DNA from 3 places in the Calothrix sp. CCY 0018 genome. Region 3 is predicted to be linked to each of the others. Evidence: predicted binding sites of a transcription regulator. Region 3 holds the regulator's gene; each other region holds the start of a gene.
The links. Region 3 encodes NtcA, which controls nitrogen genes in cyanobacteria. Its sites were predicted from a motif close to TNTGTANNNNNNNNTACANA; they were not measured.
Positions count from the first base shown of each region.

Region 1: ACM03V_RS20660 (cell division protein SepF) is a predicted target of NtcA. The motif match lies at 1,711-1,730, and genes of this name have one in related genera.
Region 2: rpe (ribulose-phosphate 3-epimerase) is a predicted target of NtcA. The motif match lies at 1,340-1,359, and genes of this name have one in related genera.

Region 1 is NZ_CAWUDI010000029.1:29,522-32,739, reverse strand. It holds gene pipX (transcriptional coactivator PipX) at 374-652, shown strand; gene ACM03V_RS20665 (YggS family pyridoxal phosphate-dependent enzyme) at 649-1,320, shown strand; gene ACM03V_RS20660 (cell division protein SepF) at 1,813-2,427, shown strand; gene proC (pyrroline-5-carboxylate reductase) at 2,516-3,218, shown strand, end outside.
Region 2 is NZ_CAWUDI010000032.1:29,271-32,488, reverse strand. It holds gene ACM03V_RS22085 (hypothetical protein) at 38-439, shown strand; gene rpe (ribulose-phosphate 3-epimerase) at 603-1,313, opposite strand; gene ACM03V_RS22075 (S8 family serine peptidase) at 1,487-3,097, shown strand.
Region 3 is NZ_CAWUDI010000028.1:84,089-87,306, forward strand. It holds gene fabI (enoyl-ACP reductase FabI) at 245-1,021, opposite strand; gene ntcA (global nitrogen regulator NtcA) at 1,396-2,067, shown strand; gene ACM03V_RS20420 (DUF3084 domain-containing protein) at 2,454-3,218, shown strand, end outside.

The DNA.
Region 1 (3,218 bases), on a different contig from region 3:
CTTTATATCTAACGATTGAATCCGGAAGTAATAAAATTGGTTTTATATGATATTTCAATGCTGGGGTAAAATAGTTTTTTAGCTAAAAAAGCTTGATTACCTAAATAGGCTATTAATTGGTTTGGAGCAAAACTTGTCGTAATCGTAACAAGTTTTGTCGAAACTGTACTTTTTGATGAGAAGAATGTAACGAACATTTAGCATTTAATTTTTCTCATACGTACATCCATTCTTCGGATGTGCAAATAACTACCATTATTGCCATTCTGCATTTACATTGCTTAAAAAAAATTCGGAGATATCTGATTAATATTGCTCCGACTTTTTGTTTTTAACAGCGAAAAGATATATGTACTCGTACCTTGACTACTAAATGAATTCAGAAAATTCCGAAACTTACTTGAATCATCCAACTTGGGGACTACTTTACAGAATATGTACGGTAGACCAAAGTCAAGAGCTTTTTACTACGTTGTATGCTCAACGCCTGTTTTTCCTGGTAATAAACGATGAGAAAGGCATTAAGTTCCAACCAGTAGGACGTACAGAGGCGAGAATGATGTTGGAAAATCGTTTGCGTAACTTGCGTCGAAGCGGACAATCTATTGAGTACGATCAGCTCACTAGTATTTTTCAACGTACATTCCAATGAGTAGTTCGCTAATCGAACGTATACATTTAATTCAAGATTCACTTCCTGAATCTGTCAAATTGATTGCTGTTAGTAAGAAGGTTTCGGCAGCAGCTGTGCGCGAAGCATATGCTGCTGGCATCCGAGACTTCGGCGAAAGTCGGATTCAGGAAGCTGAAAGCAAAATTGAGCAGTTACAAGACTTATCAGGCATTTCCTGGCACTTTATTGGACATCTACAAAGCAATAAGGCTAAAAAAGCTCTTTCATCTTTTCAATGGCTTCATTCCGTAGACAGCCTTAAGTTAGCGCAGCGCTTAAACCTTTTAGCTCCGGAGTTGGGAGTCAGTCCCAAAATTTGCCTGCAAGTCAAAATTCTCCCCGATTCAAACAAATCCGGTTGGACGATACAGCAACTTCTAGACGATTTGGTGGAACTTAACCTTTGCCAAAGTTTACAAATTGAGGGTTTGATGACAATTCCACCACTAGGATTAGATAGTTCGGAGGTTGTTGACGTGTTTAATCGGACACGAGAACTGATAGCTGAAATTAATGAACGTAGCTTGTCAAATATCAAAATGAAGCAACTTTCGATGGGAATGTCGCAAGATTATCAGTTAGCAATTCAATCTGGTGCAACTATGGTACGTTTGGGAACAATTTTGTTCGGAGAACGTTATCTATAAGTCACCTTTATTAAGGTAGAAAAAGCTAAAAACCTTGATATTGCTTGGTTTTAAGCTGGGAGAAGGAAAATCTACCGATATTTAATTTCAGTCAGTCTTTTGATAGACCCTCCATGATTCGCCAGCGTATACTTAAAACTGGCGAACTCCTATAAAAAAAGCAAATATTCGTCCGTAAGTTAGATTGAAAATTTTGACATTTGATACAGAATAATTATTTAATACTCTAGTTCCAAAAGCGACAAAAGATATAGTATCTACAAATGCAAAAAAAAGAAAATAAGGGGTAAAAACAACTTTTCATTCTCAAACTACTAGGATATAATCTTGACTCATCATTATCCGTAATTTAAGTACAAACGTTGCAATAACGTCAAGGCTGTATAAAAGACTGTAATATATACTACAAGTAATGATTATTTGTAGTGGTAAAAGTTGACAAAAACAATTTTTACCTTCTCAATAAAGATGGTTGGCACCAGGAGCGTAACAATGAATAACATATTTTCCCGATTGAGAGACTTTGTTGGTTTAAATGAACCAGTCGAATATGAATATTATGAAGAGGAGCAGGATGCAGAGGGTTATGAGAATCTTTATCAAGAACAGAATCAACCAGCGTCTGCTCCTCCTCAACCAGAAAGTGTTGCAGTTAATAGACGTTGGCGCGAACCAATGCCTACAATGGGTAACGATGTAGCGAACACTTCTTCTGCAAAAGCAATGAGTAATGTCATCGGTATGCCAGGAGTCTTGAATGGTATTTCTGAGGTATTGGTGCTTGAACCACGTACCTTTGAAGAAATGCCTCAAGCGATTCAAGCATTGCGCGAACGGAAGTCTGTGGTATTAAATTTAACAATTATGGATCCAGACCAAGCTCAGCGTGCTGTAGATTTTGTTGCAGGAGGTACTTATGCCCTTGACGGACATCAAGAGCGTATAGGAGAAAGTATCTTTCTGTTTACGCCTAGCTGCGTACAAGTTAGCACAACTGGCGGAGTACTTCATGAAGTTCCTCAACCACCAGTGCGTAATCGTCCCAACCCTAATCCAAATCCATCTAACGCTTCGTGGGGAAACGAACCGAATCGCATGGCAAAATAAAGATAAACTAGTCATTAGTCATTAGTCATTTAGTCCGTTTGTTTTCTGCCTGATGACCAATGACAAATGACCACTGATAAAATGGGCAATGACGAATCACAAAAAATTTGGCTTAATTGGTGGCGGGGTAATGGGCGAAGCATTATTATCCCGCCTCATCAGTTGTGAAATATATCAACCATCCGAAGTTATTGTCAGCGAACCACTTCCAGAACGTCGGACTTATTTAGAGCAAGAATACAAAATTTTGGCGATCGCCGATAGCAGCATAGCGTTTGCTCAAGCTACAGAAGTAGTATTTTTAGCTATTAAGCCTCAGATATTCAGTGCGATTGCTCAAGAGTTAGCAGGAGTAATCGAACATGGAAGCAAGCAATTAATAGTTTCGATTTTGGCAGGAGTACCATTAAAGCAATTAGAAGCAGCTTTCCCTGGTTTGCCGGTAATTAGAGCAATGCCAAACACCCCAGCTACAGTAGGTGCGGGAGTGACTGCTATTTGTTGTGGTGCTTACACTAAAGCCAATCATACTGAAGTTGCAACAAAGCTATTTTCGGCAGTAGGGGAAGTAGTAGAAGTACCCGAATACTTAATGGATGCAGTCACCGGACTTTCAGGAAGCGGCCCCGCTTACGTCGCGTTAATGATAGAAGCTCTTGCCGACGGCGGAGTTGCAGCAGGTTTACCAAGAGCAACCGCCGCTACTTTGGCGTTACAAACCGTATTAGGAACGGCACAGTTGCTATTAGAAAGTAGAATGCATCCAGCAGTATTGAAAGATAAAGTTACCA
Region 2 (3,218 bases), on a different contig from region 3:
ATAGTTAAATTGATTTATCTATTAGAGGTATAAGATTATGACCGTTAGCAGTAATGGTAGAAGAGCCAGTACGCGTCAAAGGCGAACCAAAACTGGAACGGAAGCCAGTACAAAACTAGAAAATATAAAAGGTGAAAGCGTGAGTACAGATAATGTAAAAAAAGATTCTGAGAAAGAAGTAAGCGGACCCCTTGCTCTTCCTGGGCAACGTCCGATTACCAGCAGCGACTTACAAATAGTTGAAACGATGAATATTATGGGAATTCGCCCCATCGCAGCCAATAAGATGCAGTTTACTGAAACAATTAATCTATCTGGAATTCGTCCTATTGCTAAGAGCGATCTAGTGGTTTCGGAAACTTATTCTGTTATGGGTAATCGTCCGGTTGCTTCAAATGAAGTTGATGATAGTTTTTCTCTAATGGGTTTCTTAGATTAGATTTGAAACGTAATTAATTAGTTTTAATACAGATTTTGATGGAGACGTAGCACTGCGCCACGTCTCTACACTTTTATAATGAGATTTATCATGAGATAAAAAATTCCCTCCGCTAATTTAAGAGGAGGGGGTATCAGGTGATGGGAATATTTAATGATTTATGCTAGGAAGCCTTGGCTAAATCTTGTGCGGGACGCTTGCTGTTGCGAATACCCTCAATGGCTTCTTTATAATTATTGGCTTTGAAGACTGCCGAACCTGCAACAATTGCATTCGCACCAGCTTCTAAAACTTGCCAGGTATTATTGACTTTGAGTCCACCATCAACTTCAATCCAAGGATCTAGTCCGCGCTCGTCGCACATTTGACGCAGCTTGCGAATTTTAGGTAAGACTCCAGGGATAAAGCTTTGACCACCGAAACCGGGGTTAACACTCATTATCAGGACTAAATCACATAAATCCAGACAATACTCAATCATGTCTAAAGAAGTACCCGGATTTAGTACAACTCCCGCCTTTTTATCAAGCTCCTTAATTTGTCCCAAAGTGCGATGTAAGTGAGGAGAAGCATTATGCTCGCAATGAACATAAATATGGTCTGCACCAGCTTTAGCAAAATCCTCTACATACTTTTCAGGTTCCACAATCATCAAGTGGACATCCAAAGGCTTTTGAGTTACCGGACGAAGCGCTTCCACAATCAGAGGACCTATCGTTATATTAGGTACAAAACGACCATCCATTACATCAACGTGAATCCAATCAGCTCCTGCTTCATCTATAGCGCGAACTTCTTCTCCCAAACGGCTAAAATCCGCTGATAGAATGGATGGAGCGATAACAACGGGTTTCTTAGAATTTTTATTGATCATGGCTAGTGGGTCTTAAAGCGTCCTCTTCTGTATGCATTGTAACAAAATATTGATATTTTTATCATAAAGAAAACAAAATTAAATATATCGAATGGGAATTGGGCATTGGGAATTGGTAATTGTTAACTCCGTGAGCAACTAACCACTAACAACTAACAACTAACAACTACTTGATGAAAAAATTAACCTGGGTGATTTGGGGATTAAGTGCTTCTTGCTTGACCGTTCCGGTACTAGCTTTGACTACTTCTGTTGGTAGTGAAGGTATTGATGCTTTGAGGCTGCACAAACCGCCATATAATTTATTTGGTCGAAAAATTGCTTTGGGTCAAGTGGAAATTGGTCGTCCGGGTCAATTTGGTTTAGATAAATCTGTTTCTAAAAATCGTTCTATAGCTTTAGCAGGTGTTTTTCAAGGCAATCAGCCTGCTAAATCAAATAAAGGAGTCGATCCTCATGCCTATAATGTTGCTGGCGTGATGGTTAGTAATGATAAAGGGTTTCAAGGTGTTGCTCCAGGAGCGCGTTTGTATTCTTCTGCTGTCGGCTCTATCAAGGGTATGGGCCAACCGGAAGAATGTCTTTCGGCTCAACACATTGCTTTACAAAATGGTAATGATGTTCGCGCTATTAATTTTAGCTTTGGCGAACCTTTAAGCCGAGATCCCAGACCGGAACCTGTTTTGGATGGTAAAGCTTTACTTACATTATGCGTTGATTGGTCTAGTCGCGTTCATAATGTTTTATATGCCATTGCTGGTAATCAAGGTAAGGGCGGAATTCCCATTCCTACAGATAATTTTAATGGAATGAATGTGGCTTTTTCCTCTCGCCGAGGAGAGATTTTTAGAAAACTTGATGTTTCTAATTTGGTGGCTATTAATCAGTCAATGACTGCACGTTTATCCGGGAAGGAACTTAATTTAGGTCCTCGTCGTACTATCAGCATAGTTGCTCCTGGAAATAGGATTAGTTTACTAAATCCTAATGGAGAAATCAAAAAAGTTACGGGAACTAGTTTTGCAACTCCTCATGTTACTGGTACCGTCGCCTTACTACAAGAATTTGGCGATCGCACGTTAGCTAAGCAGAAAAAATTACCATCATCACAAAAAGTTAAAGTTGCCTGGAGCCTTGATTCTCGTCGTCATGAAGTGATGAAAGCTGTTTTGCTCAATTCCAGCGAGAAAATTAAAGATGATGGAAATGGCTTGAAGTTGGGGATGACTCGCACTTTAATTGACAAACAAAATAAAGATTGGTTGGATTCTGATGCTTACAAAGACGCAGCAATTCCCTTGCATACCCAAATGGGAACCGGACATTTAAACGCTTTTCGTGCTTATCAACAGTTTAGTGCCGGACAATGGAGTCCAGAAAAAGCAGTACCCGCTATTGGCTGGGATTACCGGGCAATTTTCGCCGGAACATCTGCCGACTATACTTTAGCAAAACCTTTACAAAAAGGAAGTTTTGTGTCTGTAACTTTAGCTTGGGATAGGTTAGTAGAACTCGGCGATACTAACAAAAATGGTAAATATGATAAAGGAGAAATTTTTCGCGATCGCGGTTTGAATAATCTCGATTTGCATTTAGTCAAAGCAGACGGTAAAGATAAAAATAATCGCAGTACTTGTGCTTCTGTGAGTCGAGTTGATAGCGTGGAACATATTTTCTGTCCCGTACCTGAAGATGGTAACTATAAAATCAGTGTCAAGTTTAAAAATAGCATTAACGAACCAACTCAACCTTATGCTTTAGCTTGGTGGACTGCATCTAAATAATTAATATATTATAATAATATTATTTATTTGTAACAATTAAGGAACTCGATTTTCTCAAAAACCGGGTTTCTTAATAGCGAAAATTGTATCTCGCCACTGTAAGAATTTGAGGGGTTAAAAC
Region 3 (3,218 bases):
ACGGTATTAGTTCGTAGGTTGGGTTAAAAGCGCACGACCTTCATTATGGTTTATCTTCGGATTGAGATGCGCTTTTAGCCCAACATTTAGTTTTAATCGCTAATAGAGAAGATGTTGGGTTACGACGCTTCGAGTAATTTTTAGTTGAAAACCAATGTTTTTCGTGCGTCTAACCCAACCTACAAGTTAATAGACTATTGCAACTAAGAAAGAAAATATTAAAAAAATCGGAAATTTTGCCATATTACATTCCCATGATTTCGTATCCTGCATCAACATACAGAACTTGACCTGTAATTCCACTTGCTAAATCGCTACACAAGAAGGCTGCTGCATTACCAACTTCTAGCTGGGTAACAGTACGTTTGAGGGGAGCAACTTCTTCTACATGATGAATCATATCTAAAATGCCACCCACCGCACTTGAGGCTAAAGTACGAATGGGACCTGCTGAAATTGCGTTGACGCGAATCTGTTGCTCTCCGAGTTCTGCTGCTAGATAACGCACGCTCGATTCTAATGCTGCTTTAGCCACTCCCATCACGTTGTAATTAGGAATTGCTCTGACACCACCCAAGTATGTAAGAGTTACAATGCTTCCTCCTGCGGACATTAGAGGTTTGGCTGCACCTGCTAATTGGGCTAGCGAATAAGCGCTTATTTCCAAAGCTAAATTAAAGCCTTCACGGGAAGTTTCGCTAAAACCTCCGGTTAAGTCGTCTCTTTTGGCGAAAGCAAGACAATGAATCAAAATATCTAAAGAACCCCATTTTTCCTTGATCGAATCAAAAGTAGATTTTACTTGCTCGTCATCTTGGACATTACATGGCAAAAACAAACTAGGTTTAATGGGTTCGACTAAATCTTTAACCTTTTTCTCCATTTTTCCTTTCTCGTCTGGTAAATAGGTAACACCAATATTTGCTCCTGCTTTATGCAGTTGTTGGGCTATACCCCAAGCAATAGAACGGTTATTAGCAATACCTGTAACAAGCGCGTTTTTCCCTGTCAGATCCAGCATAAAAATCACCTATTCAAAAATGGTTCATGGTTGAGCATACTAGATATTAGACCGATCAAGATTATTTTTTAAATCCGATTTATGGGATGGAATAATAAATGTTGTTAAAATTCTGCTACATTAATTACCATTTTTTTTATGATATTTTAAATATTTCTTCATCTAAATAATTTACTTCTATGAACTAACTGAATAGTGTTAAAAATTAGTAGCTTTAAGGGTTAGAATTTATGTATCATGTTGAACAAATAGTAATGAGGTAAAGAGGTTAAGTATAGGAAAGTACAAAAAGGTTCACAATGTAATCTTGATTTTTCAAGTGTATTATACGGTAATCTGTTTTATTTATTCCGGCATTGGGTAGGGGAAGGGAGATGATTGTGACACAAGATAAAGCCCTAGCAAATGTGTTTAGACAAATGGCAACTGGAGCTTTTCCACCAGTTGTTGAAACATTTGAACGCAACAAAACTATATTTTTTCCGGGCGATCCAGCTGAACGAGTTTATTTTCTTCTCAAAGGTGCCGTGAAGCTCTCCAGGGTGTATGAGGCAGGAGAAGAAATAACGGTGGCATTGCTACGAGAGAATAGTGTTTTTGGAGTTTTGTCCTTATTAACAGGAAACAAATCGGATCGGTTTTATCATGCGGTAGCGTTCACACCAGTAGAATTGCTTTCGGCTCCAATTGAACAAGTAGAGCAAGCGCTCAAAGAAAATCCAGAATTATCTATGTTGATGCTGCGAGGACTTTCTTCGCGAATATTGCAGACAGAGATGATGATTGAAACTCTTGCTCACCGAGATATGGGTTCTAGATTAGTGAGCTTTTTACTAATTCTGTGTCGAGATTTTGGAGTTCCTTGTGCTGATGGAATAACTATCGATTTAAAGTTATCCCATCAAGCAATTGCTGAAGCGATTGGTTCTACTCGCGTTACCGTTACAAGATTATTAGGCGATTTACGAGAAAAAAAGATGATTTCAATACACAAAAAGAAGATTACCGTACACAAGCCAGTAACTTTAAGTCGGCAATTTACTTAAAAATGTGTTGAAGGATTTAACGTCTAATTATGTTATTAGGAGGTCTATATTGATTATTGCGATTTAATTTTTGAAAAAATACATCTGAAATGATTATACCGGCAATGACTAAATTATCTGGTTAATATTACAGATGCTTTCCTAACGGTAGCAGATGAATGATAATTAACGCTGCTACCAATTAAACAGCTTTGTTCCGAAAGGCAATGTTTTGAGCCTTATTGAATAGGCGGAATGTAAAATCCGGTTTACTCCGCCCTTTTGACCACGAATTTTGACACGCTTGGAAATTAAGTATATTCAGCTCTTGCATTATTTGCCTTTTCTCACACACAATAACTGAAAGTAGTAGCCTGTATGTGTAGGGATAAATTCGGCACGATTTTATGACCACCGCGTTTATCCTGATAACAGCAATTTTAATTTTGGGAGGCGTAATTGCTACCGTCGGCGATCGCATTGGCACGCGGGTAGGTAAGAAACGTCTCTCACTTTTCAACCTGCGTCCCAAAAAGACTGCTGTTTTAGTGACGATTTTAACGGGAGTTGGTATTTCGGCATCAACTTTAGCAAGTTTATTTTTAGTTGATGAAGGATTGCGTGATGGAGTATTTAAGCTTGAGGATATTCAAAAAGATTTACGAAGCAAGCGAGAACAACTTGAAGGTACGGCGAATAATTTAGAAATTACTAAAAGAGAGTTAGCAGAAGCTAGGAACCAACAAGCACAAGCACAGAAAAAGTTAGAGGCAATTAACCGCTCCTTGGAAGCTGCAAACACCAAGCAACGATTAACCCAAGCTCAACTTAATAAAACCATCAAGCAGCAAGCCCGTACAGAAGCTTTACTGCAAGGTACCCAAAAGAAACTAGATCAAGTAGCCACTCGTTACAAAAGCGCTATTGACGAGCTGCAAACCATAATTGATGAAAGAGACAGCAAAATCAAAGAGATCAAGCAGCTAAGGGCAGAAAGCCTACAGCTCAAGGAAGACAGAAAGCGATTGATTGCAGATGCTAATAAAGCCCTAGCCCAAGCTGAAGCTGCAATTAACAAACGCGATCGCGAATTAGCCAATCGTCAAGAAGCGATTGAAAAGCGGGATGAAAAAATTGCTCAACTCGATAAACAAATTCAAAAGCGTAATTCT